Regions from separate parts of the Gracilibacillus marinus genome, predicted to be linked through region 3. Evidence: riboswitches for the same ligand, from Rfam matches in the RefSeq annotation. Region 3 holds a riboswitch; each other region holds the start of a gene.
What was found. A riboswitch is a leader RNA that binds a small molecule or an ion and turns the genes downstream of it on or off. The one in region 3 is predicted to bind thiamine pyrophosphate.
Positions count from the first base shown of each region.

Region 1: it holds a riboswitch for thiamine pyrophosphate, as region 3 does, so the genes downstream of both, ACFOZ1_RS03805 (ABC transporter substrate-binding protein) here and thiD (bifunctional hydroxymethylpyrimidine kinase/phosphomethylpyrimidine kinase) in region 3, are expected to answer to the same signal.
Region 2: it holds a riboswitch for thiamine pyrophosphate, as region 3 does, so the genes downstream of both, thiC (phosphomethylpyrimidine synthase ThiC) here and thiD (bifunctional hydroxymethylpyrimidine kinase/phosphomethylpyrimidine kinase) in region 3, are expected to answer to the same signal.
Region 4: it holds a riboswitch for thiamine pyrophosphate, as region 3 does, so the genes downstream of both, tenA (thiaminase II) here and thiD (bifunctional hydroxymethylpyrimidine kinase/phosphomethylpyrimidine kinase) in region 3, are expected to answer to the same signal.

Region 1 is NZ_JBHSDV010000001.1:868,996-873,216, reverse strand. Features, by position in the region: gene ACFOZ1_RS03815 (ABC transporter permease) at 1-446, opposite strand, end outside; gene ACFOZ1_RS03810 (MTH1187 family thiamine-binding protein) at 473-766, opposite strand; gene ACFOZ1_RS03805 (ABC transporter substrate-binding protein) at 770-1,765, opposite strand; TPP riboswitch at 1,861-1,972, opposite strand; gene wrbA (NAD(P)H:quinone oxidoreductase) at 2,163-2,759, shown strand; gene ACFOZ1_RS03795 (DUF3221 domain-containing protein) at 2,811-3,161, opposite strand; gene ACFOZ1_RS03790 (SPFH domain-containing protein) at 3,261-4,217, opposite strand.
Region 2 is NZ_JBHSDV010000007.1:71,590-75,810, reverse strand. Features, by position in the region: gene thiC (phosphomethylpyrimidine synthase ThiC) at 169-1,953, opposite strand; TPP riboswitch at 2,099-2,213, opposite strand; gene ACFOZ1_RS15925 (hypothetical protein) at 2,709-2,936, opposite strand; gene ACFOZ1_RS15920 (pentapeptide repeat-containing protein) at 2,990-3,622, opposite strand; gene ltrA (group II intron reverse transcriptase/maturase) at 3,806-4,221, opposite strand, start outside.
Region 3 is NZ_JBHSDV010000002.1:422,344-426,564, reverse strand. Features, by position in the region: gene ACFOZ1_RS09870 (type 1 glutamine amidotransferase domain-containing protein) at 1-127, opposite strand, end outside; gene thiE (thiamine phosphate synthase) at 171-821, opposite strand; gene thiM (hydroxyethylthiazole kinase) at 822-1,625, opposite strand; gene thiD (bifunctional hydroxymethylpyrimidine kinase/phosphomethylpyrimidine kinase) at 1,622-2,443, opposite strand; TPP riboswitch at 2,540-2,651, opposite strand; gene lepB (signal peptidase I) at 2,666-3,214, opposite strand; gene ACFOZ1_RS09845 (CynX/NimT family MFS transporter) at 3,414-4,221, shown strand, end outside.
Region 4 is NZ_JBHSDV010000001.1:1,521,265-1,525,485, reverse strand. Features, by position in the region: gene ACFOZ1_RS07145 (ABC transporter ATP-binding protein) at 1-1,280, opposite strand, end outside; gene ACFOZ1_RS07140 (ECF transporter S component) at 1,282-1,872, opposite strand; gene tenA (thiaminase II) at 1,875-2,555, opposite strand; TPP riboswitch at 2,641-2,749, opposite strand; gene ACFOZ1_RS07130 (diguanylate cyclase domain-containing protein) at 2,813-4,221, opposite strand, start outside.

The DNA.
Region 1 (4,221 bases), on a different contig from region 3:
TAATGAATCAGTTCTGGGCTTGTCTGTTTTAACCCGTCAATTGTGGCGACGGCAATCGGGAAAAAGCAGACAAGTATAATAATTAAAAGCTTTGGTGTTATTCCAAATCCAAACCAAATGACTAATAAAGGTGCAAGGACAATGATTGGAATATTTTGTGACACAATAAGAAGTGGATACAACGCTTCTTTCCATTTTGGTAACAAGTGTAAAATCATCGCAATAACAAAGCCGATTGTAATGCTTGCAAAAAATCCAATTGTCGCTAATTTTACTGTTGCATAGATATGATGTTCATAATTAGACCAATTCTCATATGCTTCCAATAAGATGTTGGTAGGAGCAGGTAAGATCCATTTAGGAATTTCTAGTACGCGTGTACTTACTTCCCACAATACTATCATGAACATAATGAGCAGAACTGGTGATGTTACTCGCTTGATCATCGGCAAGCACCTCCATCTATTCGGTATTAATCGTATTTTGCAGTTAAGTCATCCATCGATGCTTGTTGATCTGCTCTTGTATAAACTTTTATTTGAGAAATATTACTTGGACAACCTAGTTCTAACATTTTTATATTCATTTGTTCTACAACGTGAAGTAACTGAGATAATTCCCCTTCCATTGTCGTTTCCAATGGACCAACTTTATACTTTACACCGGCATTTTGAATTATTTCGATTGCCTTATCAACATATGGAATCACATCTTCTCCATTTGGTGTTTTAGGAATGATTTGAATACTTACTAATGCTTGTGCCATTCATTACTCCTCCTCTGGTAAAAATTCATTTGTAAATGCTTGTTGTACATCTAGTTCTTTGTCTAATAAACCATTATCAAACATCCACGTCGCATAATTTTGCCACACGGATTTACTTTGTATTCCCCACTTTTCGGCATCGTCTATATATTTTGACGCTAACCATTCCTGACTTGCCTTCACTAATTCAGAGTCCAAATCTGGAACTGCCTCAATTAATATGTCCGCTGCTTCTGTTGGTTGATTTATTGCAAATTCATAGCCTTCCGACACAGCTTGTAATAACTTACGAACGGTCTCCGGATTTTCCTCAATCATTTCTTCGTTTGTCGTGATTACTGGTGTGTAGTAGTCTAACTTCTCAGAGTAATCTGTTAAATAGAGCATATCTAATTCTACCCCTCGCAATTCTGCTTCAATACCTGTCCATCCATAGTAAATCCAAGCAAAATCGATATCACGTTCCACTGCTGTAAAGAAATCTGTATTTCCCATATTGATAATCGATACGTCCTCCACAGATGTGCCTTCTTGTTTCATAAGTGAGTCAATCACAGCTGCTTCTACTGGCGCACCCCAACCACCATATGTTTTTCCAACAAAGTCTTTTGGTGATTGAATTCCTTTTTCAGTAGGTGCTGCAAATCCAGATGTATTGTGTTGAATAATTGCAGCAATGGACACAATCGGAATGTCTTGCACCCGCGCCTCTGTTACTGCTTCTTGCGCGCTGATACCAAATTCAGCTTTTCCTGATGCAACCGTTTGATCTGCACCAGCTTCTCCAGGTAAGATAATTTCGACATCTAACCCTTGTTCCTCAAAGTATCCTTTCTCCTTTGCTACATATAGACCTGTATGATTTGTATTCGGAGTCCAATCTAGCACTAATGTTACTTTCTCTAAATCAGCATCTTCTTCAGTTTGTGTTTCTCCATCATTACTACATGCAGAAAGCACGGCAATCGTAATAATCAATAGATAAAATATTTTTTTCATTTAAAATCCCCCTAATATTTTTAAAAATATGTATAGTATATTTTTTTACGCATAAAAATAAGCTCTAGACATCAGTCTAGAGCGCATATAGTTATAATTACTATCCATATGTTCCCTACGCTGGTGCTAGCCAGATCAGGTTCTAAGGGTCAGTATCTATTAAGGACACAATCTCAACTGGCCACACCAGTCCCCCTACATTCCACTTATAAAGTTGTATACCAATACTTTGACACATATCAACAAAATGTTCAAGTATTTTATAAGCATTTCATTCGCTTTCAGTGAAATGAATAGGTATGATGGTGAATGTCTTGAATTTGAGATAATGTATATTTTTATCTTTTCAAGAGACGATAATATATGTGTACAGTTAGTGGAAAGGGAGTTTTTTTTAATGACAAAAGTTGCAGTTATCTATTACAGCTCAACAGGTACAAATTATACACTTGCTAATTGGGCAAAAGAAGCAGCAGAAGAAGCTGGTGCAGAAGTAAAAGTAGTACGTGTGCAAGAAACAGCACCAGAAGCTGCAATCCATTCAAATGAAGCATGGAAACAACATTTAGAGGAGACGATGGATGTTCCTGTTGCGACATCTGATGATATAGAATGGGCAGATGCGATTATCTTTAGTATGCCAACTAGATTCGGGAATGTTCCATCACAAATGAAACAATTCATCGATATGCAAGGTGGGCTTTGGGCATCAGGTAAGACAGCGAACAAAGTAGTTACCGCAATGTCCTCTGCTTCTAATCCACATGGTGGTCAAGAGGCAACATTACTTAACTTCTATACTACAATGATGCACTGGGGTGCAATTATCGTACCACCAGGTTATACGGATTCTGTTACTTTTGGCGCAGGTGGTAATCCATATGGTACAAGTGTTACACAAGCACCTGATGGAACACTCGTTGAAGATGTGGAAGCAGCTGTCAAACATCAAGCAAAACGTGTCGTGGATGTTGCTACTAAAATGCACGGATAATAAAACAAAGAGCCTGTTCTTTCTCAATTTGCAGAAGAACAGGCTGATTTATTAATTTTCATTTTTGACCTTTTCCATCTTCATTGCAGTACTTTGTCCGGGATATGATTCTGCAACTACACTATACGTAACAACAACTTTATCACCTAATTGAAGTGAATTTAAAAACGAATCTTCTAATTCTGAGACCTTGAAATAGATAGCATTCCCCATTTTTTCATACATCTCTTCTTCTTTCAATTGTTCCACATTTGTTTCTAAATACTTTTCAGTGACTAAAATTGTATCATCCGTTATTTTTGCAATGTATCCAATCATTTCGTCATTGTTCTTGACTTCTCCATCTGAACTACAAGCAATTAGAGCTAAAGACAACAATATAAAAACAATCATTTTCTTCATAGTATATTTTCCCCTCTTTATTTGTATTATTTGTCGGTTAGAGATAGGAAAAGTTACAATTATCATTCATATATTGTTTAAAAATACAATTATTTTTGATTAATTATTTACTAATTTATGGCCACAATTTCCACAAAAGTTCATTCCTTCTGTTTTTGTACCACAATTTGGGCAGAAATTAGAAATAGCTTGTGTGCTTTTAGTTTCTTTCTTATCATTATCGCGAATCATTTCTTTTGCCATATTCATGCCCATCATCATTCCAGCGATATCGGTTGCAGGTGAGCCTCCACCATTTTTTTCATTTGAAAGCGAATCTGCAAAGGCCACTTCTTTATATCTATGCATATCACCAATCATACCATGTGAAGCTGATTTTGTTATCATTTCTTGTATTTCTTTAGGATAATTAAAGCTCATAATGTTAAATCTAGTTATTGTTAATCCATCATTCAGTAATTGCATATCTAAATCTTCCTGTATTCCACTTGCAATTTCGAATGAGTTAGCCTGTAAATTAAACATATCTTTGCCTTCTTTAGAAATCCACTTCATCAACAACTGATCAAGTATTGCTGTAATGCGTAACTTCACATCTTCAACAAAATAGTTCTCTTTCACACCTACAATCTCATCAATTAATTTTACATAATCCGTTACTTTAAATTGAAAAGTACCATTTGCTCGTATTGGTAATCCACCTGGGAGCTGTGGTGTCGGTATATGAACCGCACTTTTTGTCCCCCATTTAACTGTAAATTCTTTTGTATTTACGAATAATACTTCTATACGTATACCACTATTAAAACCAAATTTGAAACCTTTTAATGTTGAGAGTAATGGGATAATTTCTGATTCTATTTCGTATTCACCGTCGTCTTTAAATACACCTTCAATTTTCCCTTGATTAAAAAAAACAGCATCTTGACCTGGGCGTATAATTAATTTACTACCTTTTTTGATTTCATTGTTGTTCCACTTCCAAAAAATCATGTCATCTCTAAATTCTTCCCATTCCACTACATTCGAAAACTGTCCCTTGAATAAATTAAACATCCTA
Region 2 (4,221 bases), on a different contig from region 3:
ATTCTGTGCATTGTTCGTAATACGAATTTTTTGCAAAATATTGGTGATCACAATTTTGTTGAATTTCTTTTAGACACCCCTGTAAAAAATCAAGGCGAGTCTTTAGTTGATTGATTTCTTTTTCAATTTTTTCGACTTTCATTTGATTACCTTACCCCTTTCGAAAAATTATGAGTATATATTACCGCCTGTTTGTTTAAATTCTTGGGCCTTTTCCTTCATTCCTTTTTCAATGACTTCATCCATCTTCAGCTTATTTTCTCTTGCATAATTCCGAATATCTTGAGAGATTCTCATGCTGCAAAATTTAGGTCCGCACATGGAACAAAAGTGTGCGGTTTTCGCCGCTTCTGCTGGTAATGTTTCATCATGATATTCCATGGCACGTTCAGGGTCTAAAGATAAATGGAATTGATCTCTCCAACGGAATTCAAAACGGGCTTTTGATAAGGCATCATCCCTTATTTGTGCCCCTGGATGTCCTTTTGCTAGATCAGCAGCATGTGCCGCAATTTTATACGTAATGACCCCTTCTCGAACATCATCTTTATTGGGTAAACCTAGATGTTCTTTTGGAGTTACATAACATAGCATGGCTGTACCATACCAGCCAATCATTGCCGCACCTATGGCAGATGTAATATGGTCATAGCCCGGAGCGACATCTGTTGTAAGTGGTCCAAGTGTATAAAAAGGAGCTTCTTTACACACTTCCAATTGCTTATCCATATTTTCTTTGATTAAGTGCATGGGCACATGTCCCGGTCCTTCTACCATCACTTGAACATCATGCTCCCAAGCAATTTTCGTTAATTCACCTAGTGTATCCAATTCCGCAAACTGTGCTTCATCATTTGCATCGGCAATCGAGCCTGGACGTAAACCATCTCCTAGAGAAAATGCAATATCATATGATTTCATAATCTCACAAATTTCCTCAAAATGAGTATATAAGAAGTTTTCTTTATGGTGGAATAAACACCATTGTGCCATAATCGATCCACCACGGGATACAATACCTGTTACACGTTTTGCTGTTAAGGGGACATATCGTAATAAAACGCCCGCATGGATCGTAAAATAATCAACACCTTGTTCCGCTTGTTCAATTAATGTATCACGGTAGATCTCCCAAGTGAGATCTTCTGCGATCCCATTTACTTTTTCAAGTGCTTGATAAATTGGCACTGTACCGATTGGAACAGGTGAATTACGCACAATCCATTCCCGGGTTGTATGGATATTTTTCCCTGTGGACAAATCCATGATATTGTCAGCTCCCCAACGAGTTGCCCAAATCATTTTTTCCACCTCATTTTCAATAGAAGATGAAACGGCAGAATTTCCAATATTTGCATTAATCTTCACATGGAAATTGCGACCGATAATCATCGGTTCTGCTTCTGGATGATTGATATTTGAGGGAATAATGGCCCTACCTTTGGCCACTTCGTCACGTACGAATTCAGGTGTCATATTCTCTCTAATGGCAATAAACTCCATTTCAGGTGTAATGATTCCTTTTCTCGCATAATGGAGTTGTGTCACATTTTTCCCTTTTTTTGCGCGAAGTGGTTTTCTCTTTAAACCTGGAAACACCTGATGGTTTGCACGCGGATCCTTTATATCTTTGTATCCATTATCCTCAGGCTTGATTTCCCTTCCATCATATTGCTCGACATCCCCACGCTCTTGAATCCATGAACGACGAATAGGAGATAAACCTTTTGTAATATCTACCGTATAATCTTCATCCGTGTATGGCCCGCTCGTATCATATACACGCACAGGTTCATTTTCTTCTTCACCATAGACCCCTGTAGTTGGACTTAATTCAATTTCACGCATAGGTACTCGAATATCCGGCCTAGAACCTGTTACATACGCTTTTTTACTACCTGGTACATTCGTTTTGATGGAAATACTTTCTTTGTTTAATGAAATAGTTGACATAAAAAAAATCTCTCCTTTTTGTGAGTTAAAGGACGAGATATGGCACATAACAAGTGGAATAGCTAGACTTTTGACAAACATAAAAAAGCCGGCATCCAATAAATTGGCTGGACCCGGCTAAAATGTATACAGAAGTAATATGCTACATGAATCAATTTAACTTCCCCACGCTGGTATGAACCAGATCAGGTCCCAAGAGTCAAGAAACCTCATCGCGTTTCTTTCTCAGTCCAACTCATTGGACTCCCCTAGTTATTTCTTATTCAATTTGTTTTCATTATATATGAACTTCGATAAATATAAAAGGAATATTCCGAAAACAATTCAAAAGAACTATTATTTGTGTTGTAAAATACATGTTTATTCGAGAGAAGACTTCAGCAGTAAAGTTATTTTTTTCGCAGCAAACTTTTAGAAATAGTTAGTCAATGCAAGCGAAAGTGCTGTTACTAATTATAAATCTTTCCTAAATTTTGCCTTCATACCTACTATTCCAGTTACAAAAATGTGTAAATATAAATCTTTTCATATCACTTCTACAATGACTGTATAAGCGTAGATATAACAAAATAAGCAACAACACCTAAGAAAAAATAAAACAAATTCTTCTTCATAGGCTAGTCTCTCCTTTCTGTATACTCTCTTTGTTAAATATAATATATTCTTTTAAAGCATTCTAGAATCTATATTTCTTCTCATTTAGAACAATAATTATTTAAATTTCACTTTTGTATATTTATTGAATGTTACTTGGTTTATTTTTCAAAAGATTCTTCGATAACAATACTGTAAGAGATATTAAGTTTATTCAAAACCCAAGCCTGAAACTTCTTTTCCAATTCTTTCTTTAGAGTTTTCTCATCTACATTTTTATTAATTTCTAATTCTTCAAATGTAAATGTTTCTGTTGCTTTAGTATCTTCAGAAATAGATGGATTGAATGAAAAAGTTACTTTTTCATCATTTACTACTGTGCTTAGCATTTTTCTAGTTTCAACATCCTATTTACTTACGAACTTAAAAGGATTAAATACTATTATCTAATTTTTAATCCTAATAACGAAGCGAATTGTATCGCCTGAGACGTTGATACTATACAGCCTTTTAAATTCTCTATAGAAACAATTAAAGAATCAAAATGGGAAGAGCTTAGATCAATTCCTTTTAAAGGTGTTCCATCAAAGCTTGCATCATTAAGATTACACGAAAGGAATTCTACTTTTTTAAGCTTACAATCATAAAGGTCAGCGCCTTCTAATTCAGCATTATCAAAAATTACCTTTTCAAACTTTGAGTTACCGAACATAACCATATCAAGAATGGAATCCTTAAATCTTGTATTACCAATATAAGATTCTGTTAGGTTGCTGCCTAGCAACTTACAATTAATAAACTCCACTCGATTGATGGAAGCATTACTTAAATCAGCATTAGATAAATCGCAATTCTTAAAAACTACATCGGTAAGATCTATACGTTTAAAATCTGTATTTGTAAAATTACAATTCTTAATCACTGTTTTATATAATCTCACTCGATGAAGTACTTCGTTGTTAAAATCCGAGTCTGAGATCATACACATTTCAAATTCTAAATCTTCTTCGTAAAAAATATCTGTAAATCTTTTATCACTTAAATTTTCAGGAATCTTAGGTACATCAATCTTCATTGTAAACTTACCTACTTTCCAAAGAGTTTCAATCATTTATTTAGCTTCTAGATACAAATATAAAGGAACGGTCGATCTCTTACAAGGGTATAGCTTTAAGAAATCGAGTAGAGGGAAAAGTTGATTAAACTTTTCGCCCCTCTCACACCACCGTACGTACGGTTCCGTATACGGCGGTTCAATTTATATCACAGTGTGTACTTTTAAATAATAGTCTTGGGCAAAGGGGATTCCTCTTTGCCTTAAGCGTTTATTAGATAAAGCCCTTTGAACTACCTTCGATAGTCCAATAAAACGATAACCTTTTCGACAGTGAGTTAGACCCTTGGCTTCCTCGAGAGGAATGCCAAGTCGTACGAGAGATTTAATTCTTTTCTGGTTCTTCTTCCATTGTTTCCAAATAATCACACGTAGTCTAGAACGCAACTTCGCGTCGATTATTCCAAGTACTCTTTTCATATTGGCTATCTTAAAGTAATTGACCCACCCATAAATGACTTGTCTCAGTTTAACGATTCTAACGTCTAAAGAAATACTCCAGTTTCGTTTCGTTAACTGACGTAACTTTCTTTCAAATTTCTGAATTGATTTTGGATGTG
Region 3 (4,221 bases):
TTCGTTCTTTTGCAACTAAATCGACCATTGCACCTTCTTCACGTAAACGCAAGATAGGATACCATAATTCTAAATCTTCAAAGTCCTCTTCTAATAGAGCTATTACTTTCTTACCTTCTAATCGCATGTTCTCTCCTCCTTCTCTTTTTAGTGTAACAGAAACTATATCATTACCTAAAACTTACTGCATAACTCGTATATGCATCAAACACTTGTGCAACACTCCTCGGATTGTTCGCATTACTTATTGCTGAAATGATAGAGACGCCATCCGCCCCCGCTTTTATAATTGGAAAGACATTCGTCATTCCAATTCCACCAATTGCAACAATAGGCAAATCACCCACAGCTTGTCGAATATACGCTAACCCTATTATATCTATTGGCTTTTTCGCATCACTTTTTGTCTTCGTACTATATATCGGACCAACACCAATATAATCCGCACCATCTTCCATTGCCTGTATTGCTTCATCCTTATTTGTAGCCGAAACACCTATAATCCAATCACTTGGACAAGTGCGTTTAATTACATCTACTTTCGCGTCATCTTGGCCAACATGAATGCCATCCGCATTTACAGCGATAGCAAGGTCTACATCATCATTCACAATAAATGGTACATTGTATTGATGACATAATTGCTTCATCTTCTGTGCTAAATCTAACTTCATGTCTCCAGTATAAGCATTTTTCCCTTTTTCACGAAATTGAAACATAGTAATACCGCCTTGTAATGCTTCTTCTAACACCTCTAACGGATTTCTTGTTGTATTATTACTACCCATTATAAAATATACGCGTAACCAAGAACGATTCATTTATATACTGCCTCTTTCTAACTTTGTTGTTGCGATAATGGATTGTGCATCCACTTCTTCACTTGTGATTGCATATAATTGATTAAGTAACTCTATCTGGAAGTCCCCTGGCATTGTCGCATGTTGACTTGCATTTTGTGCTACAACCCCATAATAACTTAGCGCATGACTACTCGCTTGCACTACATCTTCTTCCACCGCTAAAAATGCAGCAACGACAGAAGATAGTAGGCAACCAGCACCTGTAACTTTTGTCAGAAGCTCATGCCCATTACTCACTGTTGTCACATAGTCACCATCCGTTATATAATCCACTTGGCCAGTAATAATGATTGGTACCCCTAAATTTTGATATGCTACACGAATTAGTTCTTCCATATTATAGCTACCTGCTGTGTCTACACCTTTCACTTCTGCATCTATTCCTGCGAGTGTAGCAATCTCACTTGCATTCCCTCTAATAACAGTAATTTGAACCTGTTGTAAAATTTCTTTTGCCTTTTCTGTTCGAAACGTTGTGGCACCAACACCCACTGGATCTAGCACAACTGGAATGTTTCTCTTATTCGCAATCTTACCTGCCAAAATCATTGCATGTACTTGTTCTTTCGTTAATGTACCAATATTTAAGACAAGCGCATTTGCAATCGAAGCCATTTCCTCTACTTCTTCCGGTGCATTTGCCATCACAGGGGATGCACCCAATGCATACAAACCATTTGCAGTAAAATTAGTGACCACTTGATTCGTAATATTGTGTATTAATGGTGATTGTTCGCGAACTTTCGCTAAAATATGGCTCATTGTCTCACTCCTTTAGTTGGTAGCCCTTGTAATCGATAACCCCAATGGTTTGTTGGCCCATTCCCTTTACCTAGTTCTAATGAATACTTAATGGCATCTGTAATGAAACGTTTACTCAATTCTACCGATTCCTTAATTGTCCGACCTTTTGCTAGTTCTGCTGTAATACATGCAGAGAATGTACATCCAGTGCCATGTGTATGATGTGTATCAATTCTCTCTGAAGAAAAATAATGAAACGCTTCTCCATCATACAATACATCTTTCGCTTCGCCTTCCATATGCCCACCTTTTACGACAACAGATTGTGCTCCCAACTGATGCACAATCACTCGTGCAGCTTCTTTTTGATCTTCTATTGTTTTTATTGAAAAGTTCACTAGCCACTCTGCTTCTGGTACATTTGGTGTCACAACAGTTGCTAGCGGCAGAAGTGTATCCCTAATTACGGCACGTGATGCTTCTTCCATTAATGGATCCCCGCTTTTTGCAATCATTACTGGATCAATCACATATGGTATTTGACTATCTTTTATTTTGTGAGCGATTAATTTCATCATTTCATTTGTTGCAATCATTCCTGTTTTGATTGCATTTGGCTTTATATCATTCCAAACTGCATCGAATTGTTCTTCAATAAAATCAATTGGTAAATGAATTACACGTTGGACCCCTATAGTATTTTGAGCAACAACAGATGTAATCACACTCATTCCATATACTTCTCGCTCTTGGAAAGTTTTTAAATCTGCTTGAATTCCTGCACCTCCTGATGGATCTGTACCTGCAATTGTTAAAGCACTCTTCACATGACTCATAACAACTCTCCCTCTCATTTTTTCTTATTCAATAAAAAAGCCACTCCAATATAAAATGGAGTGGCTTTTGTATATACTTATCATGTGTATGATACATCTAACCATACTCCACTTTCCTACGTTGGTCTTAACCAATTCAGGTTCAAAGGGATTGAAAATCATTATTTTCATCTCAGCTATTTATCTAATAGCACCCCTAGCGGATAGTATCTATTTAATTGTTTAATTAATAAACCCGATTGCATCTAATGGCCATATACGTAACTTCACATCTCCAATTACAGATTCTTCATCAATAAAACCAAACTCTCGGCTATCTTTACTAATACGTCGATTATCACCAAGTACAAATAATTTGCCTTCTGGAACAACTTCTTCCCCAGTTAAATCATACAAAGTAAAGTTATTCGTTAATAATTCATCATCAGAAAGTCGCGACTTCGCTTGCGATAGATATTCTTCGTCATATTCTTTCCCATTAATAATGAGTGTGTCATTTTTCATTTCGATTGTATCCCCAGGAAAACCAATGACTCGTTTTACATAATTATCATTCGAATCTGGAGCTTCAAATGCAATTTCATCAAATCTATCAATTTGACTTATTTTACTTAAAATAATTCGATCTCCATCTTCCAGATTAGGCATCATTGACTCACCTTTTACAACGGATGGTGTAATTAAAAAGTGACGACACAACAATACAATGACAACAGCAATTAATAATGCTTTTACCCAAGACAATAATTCTCGTACCAATTTATTATCCATGCTTTACCTTCTTTCACTCACATCTTCATTGGTTTATTTCCTAGTTTACAATAAATGTGGTATTCTATATAGCATTGTTATGTATTTTTTTCCGTACATCATTTATTTTAACATAATTATCTAGTAATGAGTAAATGATTATAACATAAGATTTTCATTTTCATTCTTAGACGAGTCATAGACTAAAAGGAGTATTTACATGAACAAAAAAAATCACTATATATTATTTATTATTGCTATTATTTTTCTTGCATTTAATTTAAGGCCTGCAATTACATCTATTGGACCTATCATAGGTATTATTCGTGATGATTTGGAATTAAGTAATTGGACTGTTGGCTTTATTACAAGTTTACCTTTATTAGCATTTGCTGTAATGTCACCAATAGCACCTCGTATCGCTAATCGAACAGGAAATGAACGTGCACTATTGTATGGCTTACTTCTATTATTGCTAGGGATTATCGTACGCTCTATTCCTTTTATTCCACTTCTATTTATCGGTACAACTTTAATCGGGATTGGGATTGCAATGGTTAATGTTATTCTGCCAAGTTTGATTAAAGGAAGCTTCCCAACAAAAATCGGCCTAATGACAGGATTATATACCACATCTATGTCTATATTTGCCGCGATTGGATCTGGTGTAAGTTTTCCTATTACAGAAAAACTACAATTCAACTGGGAATTATCACTATTAAGCTGGGGTCTAATTGCTATAGTCGGAATAATCATTTGGATGTTTGCAATGAAAACAAAAGGGGAAGATAAAGATATTCAATTACATGAACCTAGTGCAAAAAAGATGCTTCGCTCCAGCATTGCTTGGCAAGTTACTGCATTTATGGGCTTACAGTCTTTTTTATTTTATGTCACGATATCATGGTTGCCAGAAATTTTAATTGCAGACGGCTATGATGCAACTACAGCTGGTTGGTTTGTTGCATACATGCAATTTATCAGCCTGCCTGCAACATTTCTTACGCCAATTGTTGCAGGGAGGTTGA
Region 4 (4,221 bases), on a different contig from region 3:
TTTAAATAATCAAGCATAGTGAAAGTGTAATATGCATCTTGGCCAAATGTAGGTTCATCCAGTAGTAGGATTTTAGGCTTTCGAATTGTTGCTGTCGCTACACTTAATCTCTTCATTTGCCCAATCGATAATTGATATGGATGCGCCTCTTTCCAATTATCTAATTCATAGATAGCTAAATGTTCTTCTATCCTATTCATTCGTTCTTTATGATTATTTATATGAGAAATAGAGAACTCTAATTCTTCACACACGTTGTTAGCGACAAATTGCAACTCCGGGTTTTGAAATACATATCCTACATATTTATAGAAATCACGTTTGTCTTTCAGGAAAGGTAAATGTAATCTTCCTTCATATTTTATTAATTTGGCTAACATTTGTAATAAGGTGCTTTTTCCTGCTCCGTTATGTCCAGAGATTGTTATGAAGTCTCCTTCATTTACTTGTGCATGTTCTATTCGTATTGCTTTTGTTTTTTGATAATAACCTGATGCGTGATTGATTTCCATTACACTCTTCATTGGCTGCGTATCTATGCGGATGGGATGGTCATTCCAAATATTTGGATACCATATACCATACTGTTGAAATAATGACTTTTTATGACGTAGCAGTGTATGTGGATTGCCATCTGCAATAATATTCCCGCAGTCGTCTATCATAATCATTCTGTCTACATAGTCTATTACTCTATCGATTTTATGCTCGACAACAATAAGTGTTTTATTTTGAGAAATATTCCATACTGTATCCCATACTTGATTTGTTCCTTCTTGATCAAGCATAGCAGTTGGTTCGTCTAGAAATAGAACATCTGGTTGAAGAGCTAATACACTAGCAATAGCAAGTCTTTGTTTCATACCACCAGATAAATGATCTATCAATGTATGGTTAGAAGGTAAAGTTAAACCAACTAAATCTAAATATTCACGTATGAGCAATTTCATTTTATCTCGATGGATAAGTTGATTTTCTAACACAAAAGCCATTTCTTCATCTACATATGGCATACAAAATTGATGGTCAGGATTTTGAAAAACATATCCTGGTTGTACAGGTAAGATAGCATTATCATATTTACAAGGTACTTCTACAATCTTTGGGATGATTTTCGCTAATATCTTTAATAATGTGGATTTACCAGATCCTGATGGCCCAACTATTAGTACTTTTTCACCTTTTTGAATTGTAAGAGATAAATCTTTAAACAAAAATGATTGTTTATCTGGAAATTTTACACGAAGATTCTCTATTTGAATTGCAATAGAATGCATCATATCACCTTGCTTCTTCTTCTAGTGATTCATAATGTTTAGAATGAATTGGCCTTACATATTTAGTGACGCCTGTTTTTTCTAATGCTTTTACCAAATAGTAAGCAAATATGCCTGTTATTAATACTGCGCCTACTGTACGAATCGCAATTAATAACGTCAGGTTCCACCAAACTAATTCTGTGATATATCCATAATATATATCCAAAACTAGTGATCCAATTGTCGCCCCAATTGCTGCCAGACACATGACAATTAATGTGTAGCTTTTATAACGAAACATCGCAAAAACTAGCTCGCAACCAATTCCTTGAACAAGACCATAAATTAATAGACTAATACCCCATTGTCCACCAAATAGAAATTCACCTTGTGCTGCTGCTAATTCAGCAAGTAAAGCTACACCTGGTTTTCTTATAATAAGAAATGCAACGGTTGCTGCAATAAACCACATGCCATAAATAAATTGATCTAAATGTATACCAAATACAGATAAAGCAGTATACAATGGCCCCCATAGTTTATAAATCACACTAAATACAACTGCTATGACGATTGTAATTAAAATATCTGATAAGGAAAGTTTCTTATTCATCTTCATCGTGATATAGCTCCTTCTTCACTCCATGCTTCTAAACGATAAGCCATCTCCCAAAATCTCAGTTCATAATGACTACTAATAATAAAATGCTCTTTCATCCGCTTTCTATCTTGATTTGTTACATCTTTTGACAAAGTATCCAAACGATTAATTTGTTCTTCTACTTGCTGTTTGAACCATTCACCCCCATATGTTGCGATCCATTTTTGATAAACAGGATGTTCTGGCTTACAATATTTTAACTTTTCGCCAATTTCGTAGTACAACCAATAACACGGTAAGATAACAGCAATAATATCTCCTAGATGACCTTCATATGCGGCACGATACATGTGCGATGTGTATGCATATGCTGTGGGTGAAGGTTGAAATAATTCCACATCACTTTGTGTAATGTCTAATAATTCTGCAAACGTACGATGTAATGCTAATTCAGCCTCATATGTACCCTGTGCATGTTTCGCCATATTACTTGTTGTTTCCAAATCATTTGCCTTTGCAGCTCCAAGTGCCTGTATTTTCGCGAAATGAGATAAATAATATGCGTCTTGTTGAACATAATATTTAAAATTTTCAATTGGTAATGTCCCATCTCCAATTCCTTTCACAAAAGGATGTTGAAAACTCTCCTCCCATATCGGATCAACTACTTTTCTTAATTCTTCAGAAAATTTCATTAGGATACCCTCCATTTTTTAAATGCAAAAAACCACTTCCTTTTACGCAAAGAAAGTGGCTTAAAAAATATATAAAAACTATATATTATTCATATGACCACTTCCCTACGCTGGTACAAACCAGATCAGGTTCTAAGAGTCTTAAAGTCACCTACTTTAATCTCAGTCTTCAAAAGACACCCCTAGTGGATTTTTACATTATTTAATTATTATTTCGAGTTAACTATATCAAAATATACCAACTTGTCAATAGTTTTTTAAGAATACACAGAAATTTGATTTCCTCCATTCTTTTTGGATTGATACATCGCTTTGTCTGCATGGATGGTCAATGATTCTTCACAAATCGCATCGTTCGGATACAGACTAATGCCTATACTTGTAGAAATGAAAAAGTGTTCAAAAAAAGGCATTTCAATTACTTTTCTAATTTGTTCTGAAAAAGTAATCACATCATCTATTGTATTTATATCAGGCATGATGATGACAAATTCATCTCCACCCAATCTACAAAATACTTCATGATTGACACATAAATCACTCACTCTTACAGCGACTTCTAACAATATTTCGTCACCTTTTGTGTGACCAAACGTGTCATTAATTGATTTGAATTGATCTAAATCAAACATAATTAGTGCTAACTTTTTTTGTTCTTCTTTTATTACTTTTAATAACTTGTTTAATTGCTCATTGAAATATAATCTATTGTGTATTTGTGTTAAAGAATCTTTATAGATTAATTCTTGAATTTGATTCTCTTGTGTTTTCTTTTCACTAATATCCATAATTGACCCTATTACTTTTGTCATTTCCCCAAATAGATTAGATTCAGGTTGACCTGTAATAAACATCCAAAGGTAATGACCTTCTACATGTCTCATGCGACATTCGATATCAAATACATCGCCTGTTTCCAAACCATTCCGATAAGATTGATAAAAAATACCTATGTCATCTTTGTGAATCAAATGGACTAATTTGTAAAAACTAATTTCTGCATCTGTATTTGTATATCCTAAAATTTTATGAATGCCACCTGTACTTGTTACTTTATCTGTTGTAAGATCTAATTCCCATATTCCATCATAAATAATAGTAGAAATTAACTCTAATTTATGAGAATATGCTTTTAAATCTTGATCCATTCTTGCTCTTTTGAGTGCAGAAGCAAAAAAATTACCTAATTGATATGTTGTATTTAGTGGCGTGATCATGCTTGTCTCATCATCCACACCGACAAAACCTAAAGTCCCAATTTCTATTTCATCCAGAATGATTGGTATGATTACCATCGTATTCTCATCTTGGAAAATTTCTTTATTCAAAAGTTGTTCTTTGGTAGGGAATTGTTTTTTTTCAATATTAGCAATCCAATCAAATTCTTCTTTACCGATTTGTTCAACATTAAAATAATACATTTTCCAATTGAAATGATTCTCTTCATTTAATAAAATGAATCCTTTTCTATAAGGTGTATGCAATAGCCACTTCATCTCAATTAAATCTTTATATAAATAAGATTGCATAATATTACCTAAATTAAAATTTCTTGAAACTAAATTCGTCAAATAATCAAACGTATCTGAAGGGTCTTTATCTTCCATTGAGAACTCGTTATACTCACATCCACAGCTATGTCTTAAAACTATTTGAGTTGTAATCA